Regions from separate parts of the Specibacter sp. NPDC078692 genome, predicted to be linked through region 1. Evidence: riboswitches for the same ligand, from Rfam matches in the RefSeq annotation. Region 1 holds a riboswitch; each other region holds the start of a gene.
What was found. Region 1 has a riboswitch for S-adenosylmethionine ahead of AB0O97_RS02160 (DUF1737 domain-containing protein). Riboswitches for the same ligand answer to the same signal wherever they lie in the genome.
Positions count from the first base shown of each region.

Region 1 (4,664 bases):
CGCTCACGGGGGTGGTTGCTACAGCGTCGCCAGGTGCGGCCACAGCGGCTGAAGCTGTTCCGGCAATAAGGCAGGTTACGACCGCGGCGCTGGCAAAAGCACTGCCATAAATGCTGCGCGGCCTCTTTTTGAGATTCGTCATTGATTCCCTTGCTGTTGTTGAAACGGTGGAGGAAGTGTTGTGAAACTGTGCTGCGTCCACCTCAGCTACCGTGGGTGAAGCGAGGCGGTCGGTGAGCGTCAAGACTGTGAAGGAGCTGGCGTACGGCTGGCTTCTTGGTGGCGATAGTTGCACGCCGAAACCGGGTGGTGGCATGCCCGATCGCCTCGTGGCACGAAGAGGGCCACGAGGTGAAGAGTCGTGCAGGGTTGAAATCGGGGTAGAAGTGAGTGATGAAAAGCAGTCAGGAAAACGCTTACCGCCCATCTTGCACGAGACTGTGTCGAAGGTCAATGAATCGATACAAAATTTCTTTGCGAATTAGCTATGTGACGCGGGTTACCCGAGCGTGGTGCGCAAGGCGCGCTGCTTGTGGGGAAGGGGGAAGTGCAGCCGACTAGATAGCCGCCAGTGCCGCGGCCAGATCCTGCTTCAGATCCTCTACGTCCTCGAGGCCAACGGAGAGGCGCAAGAAACCGTCAGAGAGTCCGATGGCTGCGCGGCCTTCCGGACCCATAGCGCGGTGCGTGGTAGTGGCCGGGTGCGTGATGAGTGATTTGGTATCGCCAAGGTTATTGGAAATATCGATGATGGATAGGGAATTGAGCAGCGCAAAGGCAGCATCCTTTCGGGTGCCGTTGGCGGGTTCGGCCAGCTCGAACGTCAACACGGTACCGCCAGCCTTCATCTGCTTCTTGGCCAGCTCGTACTGTGGGTGTGAGGGGAGATGCGGGTACAGCACGCGTGCTACCTGCGGTGCTGATTCTAGGAATTTGCCCAGTGCCAGTGCGTTGTTGCAGGAATGTGTCACGCGCAGATTCATGGTTTCCAGGCCTTTGGTCAGCACCCAAGCATTGAAGGCAGACAATGCCGGCCCCGTGTGGCGCATCAGGTTTTTGACCGGTCCATCGATGAATTCCTTGGTGCCCAAGATGGCGCCGCCCAGCACCCGGCCCTGACCGTCAATGTGCTTGGTGCCCGAGTACACAATGATGTCCGCACCAAAGTCGCCGCACTTTTGCAACAGGGGAGTGGCGAAGACGTTGTCCGCCACCACTTGCGCGCCCGCCGCATGGGCTAGATCGCACACGGCCTGAACATCCACAATTTCCTGCATGGGGTTGGATGGGGATTCAAAGAAGACGGCCGTGGTGGGCACACTCAACGCCTCGCGCCACTGATCCAGATCCGGTCCGTCAACGAACACCGTCTCCACACCCCAGCGCGGGAGCAGCTCATTCAGTATCACAAAGCAGGAGCCGAACAGTGAGCGCGACGCCACCACCCGGTCCCCGGCACCCAACAAGGCACCCAAAGCGGTGAATACGGCGGACATGCCGGACGCCGTCGCAAAGCACGCTTCTTTGCCTTCGAGTAGCCGCAACCGTTCCTGAAACGTGGCCACGGACGGGTTGCCGTACCGCGAGTACACAAAACGGTCCACTTCTCCGGTGAAGGACGCCTCGGCGGCCTCGGCGGATTCGTACACAAAGCCGGAGTTCAGAAACAGGGCCTCGGAGGTCTCTTGGAAGTTGGTGCGGTCAAGCCCGCCGCGCACGGCAGCCGTGTCCGGGGACCAGGTGGCTGCGTGCTCGTTAAAGTTGCTCAATTACTTGTCCTTGGCATTCGCTGGTGAGTGAGGAGGCTGGATGCTGGCATGCGATGGCACAGTGCAGACGCGCGGGACGCGGCGTTCCGCATGCCGCGTTCCGAGGAAAGGCGTTAGTACCAGGGTAGATTGCGGTTTTTCCAACCGTTCAGGACACGGTCGCCGAAGCGGTCGGGTTGACCCTCGAATCCCTCGAGTACGTTGTACGCCGTGTAGCCGGCCGCAGTTGCTGCCTCGGCCGCCGCGATGGATCGGACGCCCGAACGGCACAGCAAAACCAGCGGCTTCTCGGCGGGCACTGCGGCCTGTAGCTGTTCCAGGAACTGGGGGTTGTTGGTGCCGTCAGACAGATTCCACTGGATGAAGACCGGTTCGGAGTTCAGCGCGGAAACGTCGGGGACGCCAATATGCGTCCATTCACCTTCGGTGCGCACATCCACCAGGGTGGCTCCGGCAGCTAGGTGTTCCCAAGCTGTTGCCGGGGCCAGATCCCCTGCGTAGCTCACGCGATGCCCTCGCCGTCGAACTCCAGCTCGGCGTCCAGATCGTCCACTGCGTTAGCCACGGCGGCGTCGCTACTGGCAACTGCCTGGGGGAGGATCACGGCCTGGGCGCAGATCACGTTCGTGCCATTAAAGGTGACGGCCGGCCCTCCGTGAAGCACATAGCCTTCGTCGAGGGCTGCTGAGATGCGCTCGCAGAAGGAGCGATCGTCGGGACCGGTGATGAGCCGGTAGGCCAGGGGTGATTCGTCCGCGGACATGTTCTCTCCTCATTGCAAGTGGCCGCAAGGCTGCAAGCGAGAGCTGAGGACGGTGCTCAAAAAATTTGGACATTGAGTTACCGCACCGGGGTTCGCGCTTGCAAACTTCAGCCGTGGAAGCTGGGTTTGCCGAGTAGTCACCTGAGGCACCCCGCCGGAAAGAGGGTTGCCGGCCAGCAAGTCAGGGCTTGACACTGGCACTCATTACTCCCTTTGAAACTAACACATCCACCGCCCCTTGGGACCCTAAGAAGTGCATGTATGGCGCAAAATGACGGCAGCACTACAGACGCGCAGCCCATGAGCTGACAGTATGAATCCATGAGCCTCAGCCGCGCCTTCATCGCCGTCCGTTTCCTCTTTGGCGCGGTGACCTTGGTCGCCGTGGGAATCCAGCTGGGCATTCACATTGGCCACGGCTTCAGCGTGCTGAACTTCTTCAGCTATTTCACCAACCTCTCCAATATTTTTGCCGCCGTGGTGCTGGTGGTGGAGTCGGTGCTGAGCTGGCGCGGCAAGGATCTGGGACCCGCGTGGGCGCTGTTGCGCTGCATTTCCGTGGTGTGCATGGCGTTGGTGGGAATCGTCTTCAGCGCCCTGCTGCGCGATGTGGATTTGGGTTCGCTCCTGCCCTGGATCAACACGTGGCTGCACTATGTGATGCCTGTGGCGATCGTGGCCGACTGGCTCATCACCCCGCCGCGCCACCCCATCGCCTACAAACGCGTGCTCGTCGCCATCGCGTTCCCGCTGGCGTATTTGGCGTATTCGATCATTCGCGGCGCGGCCATCACCTGGTACGCCTACCCCTTCCTCAACCCGTCCGACGGCGGATATGGTCCCGTCCTGCTGACTTGCCTCATCATCGCCGTGGCCTTCGTGGCCATGACATTTCTGATCATGTGGTTGGGTAATTGGCTGAGCGGGCGCTCGGCCCGGCGGGCAGTGGCAGCTTCTGCGGTTTAACTCGGCAGTTAGAGGGTCTGTGCGAGAAGCCTTGAAAGTTCCGCTGTCAACTCCGAACGGATCTCCGGCGTGCCAATCTCTTGGCCGTCAATGGTGTTAACGGGAGCCAACAGACGCAGGCTGGAAATCAACCACACGGCATCGGCATCCAGCAGATCAGCCGGAGTAACAGGCCCGTAACCCAGCTCCCAGCCTGCGGCTTTTGCGGCTGCAAAGAGGGCGCCTTGCGTGGTGCCGGGCAGGATTCCGGTGTCCAGATGGGGCGTGATGAGTCGCTTGACTGGCACGCCGGAGTCGTCGGAGATGTGTGCCAAAAGTACCGACGACGTCGGCCCTTCCAGTACGAGCTGGTCGCCGCTGGTAAAGATCACGTCATCGGCGCCTTGGCTATGGGCGTGGCGCAAGGCCGCCATATTGACGGCGTAGGAAAGGGTTTTGGCGCCCATCAGTAGCCACGGTGCGCGGGCAGAAATGTCGCTGTCGTAGCCGCGCTCCAGTAGTAGGACGTCCAAGCCCTTGGCGCGTTGTGCGGCCAGTGCGAGCGAGACTGGGCTGACCGTAACCCAGGCTGTGGGGGAGTTGGCGCCCTCGGGCCCGCGGGTGACGACCAGCTTCACCACACATTGACCTGGCTCGCCGGTAGCGGCGGCATCGCTGACGGAGTAAGCCGTGAGCGCCGTCGTGATGGCGGCTTGCCACAGCTCCGCAGCCGGAATCTCCAAGTCCATGGTGCGGGCGGATGTGGCGAGCCGGTCAAGATGAGCTTGAATTTTGCGAGTTGCGCCGTCCACGGCCAGCATCGATTCGAAGATGCCATCGCCGCGGGTGACGCCCTGGTCCGTGGCCAGAATGCTCGGCTGGGCGGGATCTGCCAGCCTGCCGTGCGGATGGGCGGGGTCTAGGAACACCAAAACAGTCATGGTGTCGAGCATATCCCCACCCGCTCCCCAACCATCGTTCCTCGGCCGGGGCCCCTCGCCTTAGTGCGGCCGGAACTCTAGAACTTGAGGTCCTCCCATTCGAAGCGGCTCACGGTGCCGTTCTCCCAGTCCTGACGCAGGATTGAGTAAGCGATCGAGGCAAGATGTCCGCCGTCGCTGGTGGGCCAGGCCAAACGGTAGTGGGCTTCCTTGACGAATCCTGCGCGGAGGAAAGTCTTGCGCATG
Region 1 is NZ_JBFBLV010000002.1:156,106-160,769, reverse strand. Features, by position in the region: gene AB0O97_RS02175 (rhamnogalacturonan lyase) at 1-142, opposite strand, end outside; gene AB0O97_RS02170 (O-succinylhomoserine sulfhydrylase) at 558-1,769, opposite strand; gene AB0O97_RS02165 (rhodanese-like domain-containing protein) at 1,883-2,275, opposite strand; gene AB0O97_RS02160 (DUF1737 domain-containing protein) at 2,272-2,532, opposite strand; SAM riboswitch class IV at 2,622-2,741, opposite strand; gene AB0O97_RS02155 (Pr6Pr family membrane protein) at 2,854-3,498, shown strand; gene AB0O97_RS02150 (aminodeoxychorismate lyase) at 3,507-4,418, opposite strand; gene AB0O97_RS02145 (GNAT family protein) at 4,496-4,664, opposite strand, start outside.

Region 2 (4,664 bases), on a different contig from region 1:
GGACGTCGCCCAGGTTGGCCACGTGCGAGTGCAGCTCGAGGCCGTCCACAAAGCGCTTGCCAGCCTCGATGCCGCCCTTGATGTCGAAGGAGATGATGGCGCCAACACCGTTGGGACCGTACTTGCGGCCACGCTCAAACCAGGGGCTTGAAGGGATGCCGGCGTAGGCAACGGCTTCAACGTTCTCGTTGGCTTCGAGCCATTCGGCGACCGTGACGGCGTTGCTGACGTGGCGTTCCACGCGCAGGCTCAGCGTCTCGATGCCCTGGGCAATCAGGAAGGCGTTGAACGGGGAGATGGCGGATCCGAGGTCGCGCAGCAGCTGGACGCGGGCCTTGAGGATGTAGGCCAGGTTGGCACCGAGTGCGCTGCCCACGCCGAGGTCACGGGCATAGACCAGGCCGTTGTACGTCTCGTCGGGGGTGTTGAAGCCGGGGAACTTCTCCGGGTTTGCCGCGAAGTCGAAGTTTCCACTGTCAACAATCACGCCGCCGATGGCTGTGCCGTGACCGCCCAGGTACTTGGTGGCCGAATGGATGACGATATCGGCACCCCACTCAATCGGGCGGAGCAGGTACGGCGTTGCGAGGGTGTTGTCCACGATCAGCGGCACGCCGGCTTCGTGGGCGATGGCGCTGATGTTTTCCAGGTCCAGCACGTCCTGGCGCGGGTTGGAGACCGTCTCGCCGAAGAACGCCTTGGTGTTCGGCTTGACGGCCGCACGCCATTCGTCCAGGTTGTCGGGGTCCGAAACAAAGGTGGTCTCGATGCCGAGCTTCTTCAGCGAGTGGGCCAGCAGGTTGAACGTGCCGCCGTACACGCTGGGGCTGGAGACAATGTGGTCGCCGGCTTCTGCAATGTTCAAAATGGCGAAGGTGGTTGCCGCCTGCCCCGATGCCAGCAGGAGTGCGCCGACGCCGCCTTCGAGGTTGGCGACGCGCTGCTCCACGGCATCCGTGGTGGGGTTGCCGATGCGGGTGTAGATGGGTTCCAGTTCGGCCAAGGCGAACCGTGCCGCGGCACTTTCTGCCGACGGGAACACAAACGAAGTTGTCTGGTAGATCGGCAATGCACGGGCGCCGGTGGTGGCGTCGGGCTCCTGGCCTACGTGGATCTGACGGGTTTCAAATGACCAACCGTTGCTCATGGCTGTTTCCTTTAACACTAGAGGCCTGCACCTGCGAAGCCTCCTGCGCACAATGCGTGGAGGGTTGCGTTGCTGATGGCCCGCGCTTGCACCGGAGCCGGATGGCTCGATGCCAGGTCCTCACCCGGGGCACCCCACCGCGGAAGGAGGGTTGCCGGTCAGCAAGCCGGGGCTGTGCGCTGACACTCATGACCTGCATCCAGTGTGAAAGAATCTCCGCGCGCTTGCAAGATTGTGACGAGTTTATGACTTTGGCCGAAGATGTCCTTGAATTTTCGCGACAAAGGTGCCCTTGTCCAAATTTCTGACTGATGAACGACGCCGGACACTCCCCCTTCCATTGGGCTGATTGGGTTGGGCCGCCTGGGTTGCGTAGGAGTAGCAAACTCATACGCACCACTGGCCGCAAGTGGTGCGCATGAGTGTCTATACGCGCCAGTAACGTTCAGTCGTGCGTATGAGTTCACGCAGTGGCCGCCAGTCCTTTGGACGGGCGCGTGGTTACGTCGCAACCAAGCGCAGCTGCAACGTCGCCGGACTGCTTTGTGGCGCTACTTGCCCAGCCCTGCCCGGCGCAGCGCCTCGGCCAAGGCTGTATTGGCCGACGGTGCCGCGGTATTGGGACGACCCTGCGCGCCGGCACCCCGGGGGCTCTGCGCGCCGGCACCCCGTGGGCTCTGCACGTCTGCAGCCCTGGGACCCTGCCCACCCGGCCGGCGGCCCTGACTTGAGCCTTGGCCGGAACCTTGGGTAGAACCCTGGCCGGGGTTGGCGCCTTTGCTGCGGGCACGCGAGTTAGCGCCGGCGCCCGCACCGGCACGCGCACCAGCACCGGCACCGGCACCCACCTCATCGTCCAGGCGCAGGGTGAGCGAAATACGTTTGCGTTCGGGCTCTACTTCCAGAACCTTCACGCGCACCACTTGGCCGGACTTAACTACAGCGTGCGGATCGGACACGAAGCTGTTGCTCATGGCCGAGACGTGGACCAGCCCGTCTTGGTGCACGCCAATATCCACGAAGGCGCCAAACGCGGCCACATTGGAGACGGTCCCTTCCAAAATCATGCCGGGGCGCAGATCGGTGATTTTCTCGATGCCGTCGGTAAACGTGGCGGTTTCAAAGCGCGGACGGGGGTCACGCCCAGGCTTTTGCAGCTCGGCAATGATGTCTTTGACAGTGGGTAAACCAAACTCACCCTCGATGAAATCGGCCGGGTTCACGGATGCCACCGCGCCGAGACCACCGGCAAGCTCATGAGTGCCCGCACCGGCCGCGACGAGGATCTTGCGGGCCACACCATACGCCTCAGGGTGCACACTGGAGGCATCCAGCGGTTCCGATCCCCCGGTGATCCGCAGGAATCCGGCACACTGCTCGAACGCCTTCGGGCCCAGCCGCGCCACCTTGAGCAGTTCCCGGCGCTTGTTGAAGGGGCCATTCTCGTTGCGGTGAGCCACAATGTTCTCACTCAATAGAGGCCCGACGCCGGCCACCCTCGCCAAGAGCGCGGGCGAGGCCGTGTTCAGATCCACACCCACCGCGTTGACGCAGTCTTCCACGACAGCGTCAAGAGAACGGTCCAGTTTGGCGGGGGTGAGATCGTGCTGATATTGGCCCACGCCAATGGACTTGGGCTCAATCTTGACCAACTCGGCCAGCGGGTCCTGGAGGCGGCGCGCAATCGATACGGCACCGCGCAGGGATACGTCCATGCCGGGAAGTTCGGCACTCGCCAAGGCCGAGGCGGAATATACGGATGCGCCCGCCTCGGAGACCACCAGCTTGGTGACCAAACGGTCAGGGTTCAACCGCTTGAGTTCGGCCACCAGTTCAGCAGCCAGCTTGTCTGTTTCGCGACTGGCAGTCCCGTTGCCAATGGCGATCAGCTCAACGTCATGCCGCTGGCACAGCGAGACCAAGGTGGCGAGGGCTTCATTCCAGCGTTTTGCCGGTGCATGCGGATAGATGGTCTCAGTGGCTGCAACCTTTCCGGTGCCGTCCACCACCGCTACCTTGGTGCCCGTGCGCAACCCCGGATCCAGACCTAGGGTGGAGCGGTTTCCGGCCGGAGCGGCCAGCAGAACATCGCGCAGATTGGCGGCAAATACGCGCACGGACTCCTCTTCGGCACTCTGGAACAACCGGACGCGCAGATCCACTGACAACCGGGTCAGAATACGTGTCCGCCACGCCAAACGGGCTCCGGTCATGAGCCAAGTATCGGCGGCACGGCCGGAATCGGAGATGCCCAAGGAGCGAGCCACAGCATTTTCGTACACCGTCCGGGCCTGGACCGCCGCTTCCTTGTCACGGGGGTCAGCCTCGGCCAGATCCAGCGACAGCACACCTTCCTTTTCACCGCGCAACAAGGCCAGGACCCGGTGACTGGGCAGGGTATGTGGCGGCTGAGCGAAGTCAAAGTAGTCCTTAAACTTCTCCCCTTCATTGTCCTTGCCGGTTTTAACAGCGGAACGGAGACGGCCGGTCTTCCACAACCGCTCACGCAACTCGCCGACCAATGCCGCGTCTTGGCCCGCACGTTCAATCAAGATGGCCCGGGCCCCGGCCAAGGCATCATCCGCAGTAGCAACATCGCGCTCCGAGCTGAGGAAGGCGTCGGCTGCAACGCCGGGGAATTTCGAAGGATCCGCTAGCAACGCGTCCAGCAACGGCTCCAGTCCGGCTTCGCGTGCAGCGTCGGCTTTGGTCTTTCGCGTGGACTTATACGGCAGGTACAGATCTTCCAGCTCGGACTTCGTGGTGGCGGCTTCCACTGAGCGGCGGAGGGTATCGCTGAGTTTCCCTAGGCCGTGGATGGTTTCCAACACCACCACCCGGCGGGCTTCCAATTCGCGCAGGTACCGCAGGCGCTCTTCGAGCTCACGCAACTGGGTGTCGTCGAGGGTACCGGTGGCTTCTTTTCTGTACCGGGCAATAAAGGGGACACTGGCGCCGTCGTCCATCAGTCCAATCGCGGCACGGACCTGAGCCGGGCGCACACCCAACTCGGCAGCGATGGTGTTGATGATGCGCTCGTTCTGGGCGGCAACGGTGGGCAGATTCAGGGGCACGGCTCTCTCATTCACCCTTCAATTCTGCCCCACTGCACGGCCTCCCGCGGACCCGCTCACATCACACGTCCCATGTGCCTTAGGTAACACTAAGTCGAGAGCCTGATCACAAAGTGCCAAGATGAAGCTATGCGAATGGATCATGTTTCTTACGCCAGTGAATCAGACGGATTGGCTGCCACTTCGGAGCGAATCGCAACAGCCCTTGGGGTCAAGGCGGTCAAGGGCGGAGTGCATCCGCGCTTCGGTACCCGCAATATGATCATCCCCCTCACGGACCACCACTATGTGGAAATTGTGGAGTGCCTCAACCACCCGGCCTCCGACAAAGCACCGTTCGGTCAGGCCGTCCAGGCCCGCTCCGCTGCCGGTGGCGGCTGGATGGGTTGGTGCGTTGCGGTTGACGACCTGGCCCCCTTCGAGGAACGCCTCGGCCGCAGTGC
Region 2 is NZ_JBFBLV010000001.1:108,623-113,286, reverse strand. Features, by position in the region: gene AB0O97_RS00450 (bifunctional o-acetylhomoserine/o-acetylserine sulfhydrylase) at 1-1,147, opposite strand, end outside; SAM riboswitch class IV at 1,225-1,341, opposite strand; gene AB0O97_RS00445 (Tex family protein) at 1,699-4,221, opposite strand; gene AB0O97_RS00440 (VOC family protein) at 4,351-4,664, shown strand, end outside.
Region 2: another riboswitch for S-adenosylmethionine. It lies ahead of AB0O97_RS00450 (bifunctional o-acetylhomoserine/o-acetylserine sulfhydrylase); the one in region 1 lies ahead of AB0O97_RS02160 (DUF1737 domain-containing protein).

Region 3 (4,664 bases), on a different contig from region 1:
GTCAGGCCAGACATAAGCGGCCGAGTGGGGTCAGACGCACTTCCTGCAAGCCGTCATAGCGGCTGAGCCGGCCCAACCATTCCCCACCCCACTGGTTTGTGTAGTCGCTGCGCGCACCCTCGGGCGGAACGTAACGCACATCCACCAGACCAAGCGTTGCCGCGTACTCGAAAAGCAGCACCAGCACGTACCGCCCCTGCAACAAAGACCAGTCGCTGTAGCCTTCGTACCCCAGACTGCCGTACTGCGGGTCCTCGATGTAAAGCTTCCACAATCGCATTTCTGTGCGTTCAATTTTCGGGTCCATGCCCAACGCCTGCATTTTTGCAAACAATGCGTCCACTGGCGTCCATGAATCCTCGGTCAATAGCCGCAGTCCCTCGGCTGCCAGCTGCCGCCGAGGTTTCAAGGCACTCAAGACGTTGGCGGAGCGCTGGCCCTTGATGGCTTCTATTCGGCTGAACTCATCGATGATCCCCGCCTTCAACCACCGTTCCCAAAGTCCCTTCAAAACCAATGCAGGGTCCTTGGATAGTGCCGTGCAGCCACGCGACGTCAATGCCATTCTGGGACCGTCTGCCAGTCCACCGGCCTGCAGCAGTAACGGCCAGGCAAAACCGGAGATGGGTTCGTTGGCATAAAATTCCCCGCCGGGCAGCACAGTCTCCAACAACCGCATGGTGGCAGCCGTGGGTTTCCGTGTGGCAGCACTGACCCGTAGTTTTCCGGCGTCGGCCAGCGCGAGCACCACCGGTAGCTGGGCCAGCGCCCTCGGCTCCGTGTGAACTTCGGTGGCGTCCCGGGTGCGATCTTCGTTTTCCACCGGCTTAAGCTCCTTCTATTTTCTACGTGATGCTACGGGGTGGCCAGATAATCTTCGAGCAGCACCACTTTGAGTCGGGCTGCTTTTTGCGCTTTGAGGAAGGCCGCGAGGTTTTCCGGGAATTCCTTCCTAAAATGCATGAGCACAATGTCCCCAGGTCGCAGCCCCGCGCCCACTTGGTAGTCCATTCCCCCTGCATTTGCCTTGCTTTCCCAATCCACAATGGCCTTCATGCCGCACTCCGCAACAGCCCGCCGGGTGGCCATGGTGTATGGGCCACCCGGCGGTCGGAAGAAGACCGGCCGGCGCCCGAACTGCTGTTCTTCGAAGTCAGCCATGCCGCAAATTTCGGCCTTTTGCTGCTCGTAGCTGAGCTGAATAAATCCCAGATTATGGGTCATGGTGTGGTTTTCAATGAGGTGTCCGGCCGCAGTGTATTTCCTGTAGAAATCTGAACTTCCGGCGATAAAATTGTGAGCCAGAAACAACGAGGCCTTGATCCCGTGCTGCTCCAGCAGCGCCAGGTCCGAGTCCCGCTTCACGGCGCCGTCGTCGATCGTCACGAACACCACCTTTTGCTCGGTAGGCACCTTGGTCAGCACCGGCGCCATCCCGTCGACGATGGGCGGCAGCACATAGTCCGGCACCAGCCCTTCAAGGGTGTCTACCCTCCCGGTGGCCGGGTTAGTCGCTGGCTGAGCGCTGGGGACTTCCGACGCCGGAGCTTGCGTACTCGAGGCAGTGCCAGTCGCCGCGGGGGTACTCGAGGCAGTGGCTCTCTCGGGAGGAGTTTTTGTGACCGGGTTGCTTGCGACGGGGGTACTTATGGGCGGCGCGGTAGTAGCTGGCGCAGTTACTGGGCCCGGCAGCGCTGAACTGTTGGTGTTGACCCACCACAGGCCGGTGGCCACGAGTGCAATCGCTAGGAGCAACACCGAAAAAGCCACCCAACGGCCACGGCTGGGTGAAAGGTCAAGATGGCGGGGCATGGCAGCTTTCCTTATTTCTGAAGATCGTCGTTCAGCACAGCCTGCGCCGCTTACAACCCGAGTTTTGCGGCTTCAATCTTGGGACAGGTATTCATCACCACGTCCAGTCCTGCAGCTTGTGCACGTTGGGCCGCGTCCTCGTCAATAACGCCCAGCTGGAGCCAGACAGCCTTGGCACCCACCGCGATGGCCTGGTCTACAACATCACCCACCCGGGTGGAATTTACAAAACAGTCCACCACGTCGATGGTTCCGGGGACCTCGGCCAAGGCTTTGTACCCCTTGGCACCATGGACGTCATCGCCTTTCAAACTCACCGGGATGATCTCCTGGCCCAGGTGCTGCTGGAGGTACAAGGAAACACCGACGGCAGGTCGCAGCGGATTACCGGACAAGCCCACAACAGCCCAGCGACCGGGTGTGGTCAAGAGCCGGCGGATGAGCTGCGGGTCATTGAGGTGTGCCATGTTACGAGCCTAGTCCTCCCACCGATTGTTACGCTTCGCGAACTCCACCCGCTTGCCGATTTCTGCCGCACACCACTACGTCCTAGTCTTGAGATGACCATCCCGAGCGGCCGAGAGATCTGGCTCATTGACGCCGCAGCAACCCTGGTTGACACCTTTGTAGAAGGAGTCATCGCCGGCAGGGTGCTACCGCCAGGAACGATGGAGTGTTGTGATGTCTGCTTTACTTTCGCCCTCGGTGTCTGCCGAACCAGTGGCGCCACCAACAATAGTTTCTGATCCCCAGGGCACTGCGGCCATGCCGGTTTCCTTTCATGGGCTTGGCAGGTCTTTCAGTTCCAAGGCCGGCACCCACACCGTGCTCCGTGATGTTTCCTTTGACATTCAGGCCGGGGAAATCGTAGCCCTACTGGGACCTTCTGGCTGCGGAAAATCCACCCTCCTGCGTGCCGTTGCCGGACTCGACGCTCCCAGCAGCGGCTCCGTGAGCATTGATGGAACAGCCGTAACCGGCATTGATTCACGCTGTGCCGTAGCCTTCCAGGAACCTCGGCTCCTGCCCTGGAAGTCGATCGCCAGCAACGTGGCGATCGGGGTTCCTGCCGGAGCCGACTCCGCCCGCAGCCGCCTCGTGGTGGAAAATCTGTTGGAACTGGTGGGTCTATCCGCCTTCGCCGGGCACCGGCCGCGGGAAATCTCCGGCGGCATGGCCCAGCGCGCATCCTTGGCCCGCGCCTTGGCTCGCAACCCTGGAGTTCTATTGCTTGACGAGCCCTTTGGCGCGCTGGATGCCCTGACTAGAATCACCATGCAGGACCTGCTGCTGGATATCCATTCGGCAGAACCGACCACGGTTCTGTTGGTCACTCACGACGTAGATGAGGCATTGCAGCTCGCGGACCGGATCATCCTGTTGGGCTCCGACGGCACGGACCAGCCCGGTTGCACCATTGTGCGCACCGTGGACGTGCCCGGCACACGCCCCCGCGACCGGGCATCAACAGAACTGGCCGGGCTGCGCAGCTCACTGCTTACCAGCCTCGGCGTCGACGGCCACTAGCCGCTACTTTTTACTTTCTCTCTTTCACTCTTCAGCACACCCATTTTAAGGACCACCATGTCTAATTCAGCTCTTTTCAACCGACGCTCATTCCTCGGATTCACAGCCGCCGTTTCCGCTTTGGCCCTTGCCGGCTGCACCGGTGAGAATGCAGCCACCGACGCTGCTGGCAAGGTGGGCGGCTCCGATACACTCAACATCGACTTCGCCACCTACAACCCGCTCAGCCTGATTATCAAGGAGAAGGGCTGGCTGGAGGCAACTCTGGCCGAGAAAAACGTCACCGTGAAGTGGTTGCAATCGGCTGGTTCCAACAAGGCCAATGAGGCACTGCGTGCTGGCGCCATCGACGTTGGTTCCACGGCAGGCTCCGCGGCGCTGTTGGCACGCGCCAACCGCTCCCCCATCAAGACAATCTCGCTCTACTCCCAGCCTGAGTGGGCGGCCCTAGTCACTAACAAGGACTCCGGTATTACCAAAGTTGCTGATCTCAAGGGCAAGTCCGTGGCGGCGACCAAGGGCACCGACCCCTACTTCTTCCTAGTCCAGGCCCTGGAAGAAGCCGGCCTGAGCACCAAGGACGTGACGGTGGAGAACCTCCAGCACGCTGACGGAAGAGCAGCTCTGGCGAACGGTTCAGTAGACGCGTGGTCTGGTCTGGATCCCATCATGGCCACAGCCGAGCAGGAAGGCGCCACCCTCTTCTACCGGAACCTTGATTTCAACACCTACGGATTCCTCAACGCCACCGAATCATTCCTCAAGGACAAGCCCGAGTTGGCACAGACCGTGGTGGACGCTTATGAAAAGGCTCGTATCTGGGCTGCGGCCAATCCTGAGGAAACGGCTCAGATCCTGGCAGATGCCGCTGGTCTGAAGCCAGCAGTTGCCACCACCGTGATTCTCGAGCGCAGCAACCTGGATGTCTCCGGAGTTCCGGGCGAGAAGCAGCGCGCCGTCTTGGCCAAGATTGGGCCCACCTTTGTTGAGCTCGGCGACGTCAAGACGCAGGCCGAAGTGGACACCGCTCTGGAGACCCTGCTGGATGATTCCTTCGCGCTGAAGGCAAATCCTGATTCAATCAAGGAATCCGCATGAGCCACCTAGGCAACCCCGGGGCAACAGGCAACGCTGTGCTGCCAACTTCTGTTGAAGGTTTCACCGCCGTCGGCGTCACCACGCTGAAGCCCGGCGCTCCAACACCAACACCCCGGATCCTTCGCGGTGCTGGCGGCTGGGTCAAGTTGGGCTTGGGCCTCATTCTTCCGGTCATCATTTTGCTCGCCTGGCAGCTCAGTACCGCGGCAGGTATTTTCTCTCCGGTC
Region 3 is NZ_JBFBLV010000025.1:32,075-36,738, reverse strand. Features, by position in the region: gene AB0O97_RS15540 (hypothetical protein) at 2-823, opposite strand; gene AB0O97_RS15535 (polysaccharide deacetylase family protein) at 856-1,812, opposite strand; gene AB0O97_RS15530 (CoA-binding protein) at 1,863-2,279, opposite strand; SAM riboswitch class I at 2,374-2,487, shown strand; gene AB0O97_RS15525 (ABC transporter ATP-binding protein) at 2,578-3,339, shown strand; gene AB0O97_RS15520 (aliphatic sulfonate ABC transporter substrate-binding protein) at 3,397-4,437, shown strand; gene AB0O97_RS15515 (ABC transporter permease) at 4,434-4,664, shown strand, end outside.
Region 3: another riboswitch for S-adenosylmethionine. It lies ahead of AB0O97_RS15525 (ABC transporter ATP-binding protein); the one in region 1 lies ahead of AB0O97_RS02160 (DUF1737 domain-containing protein).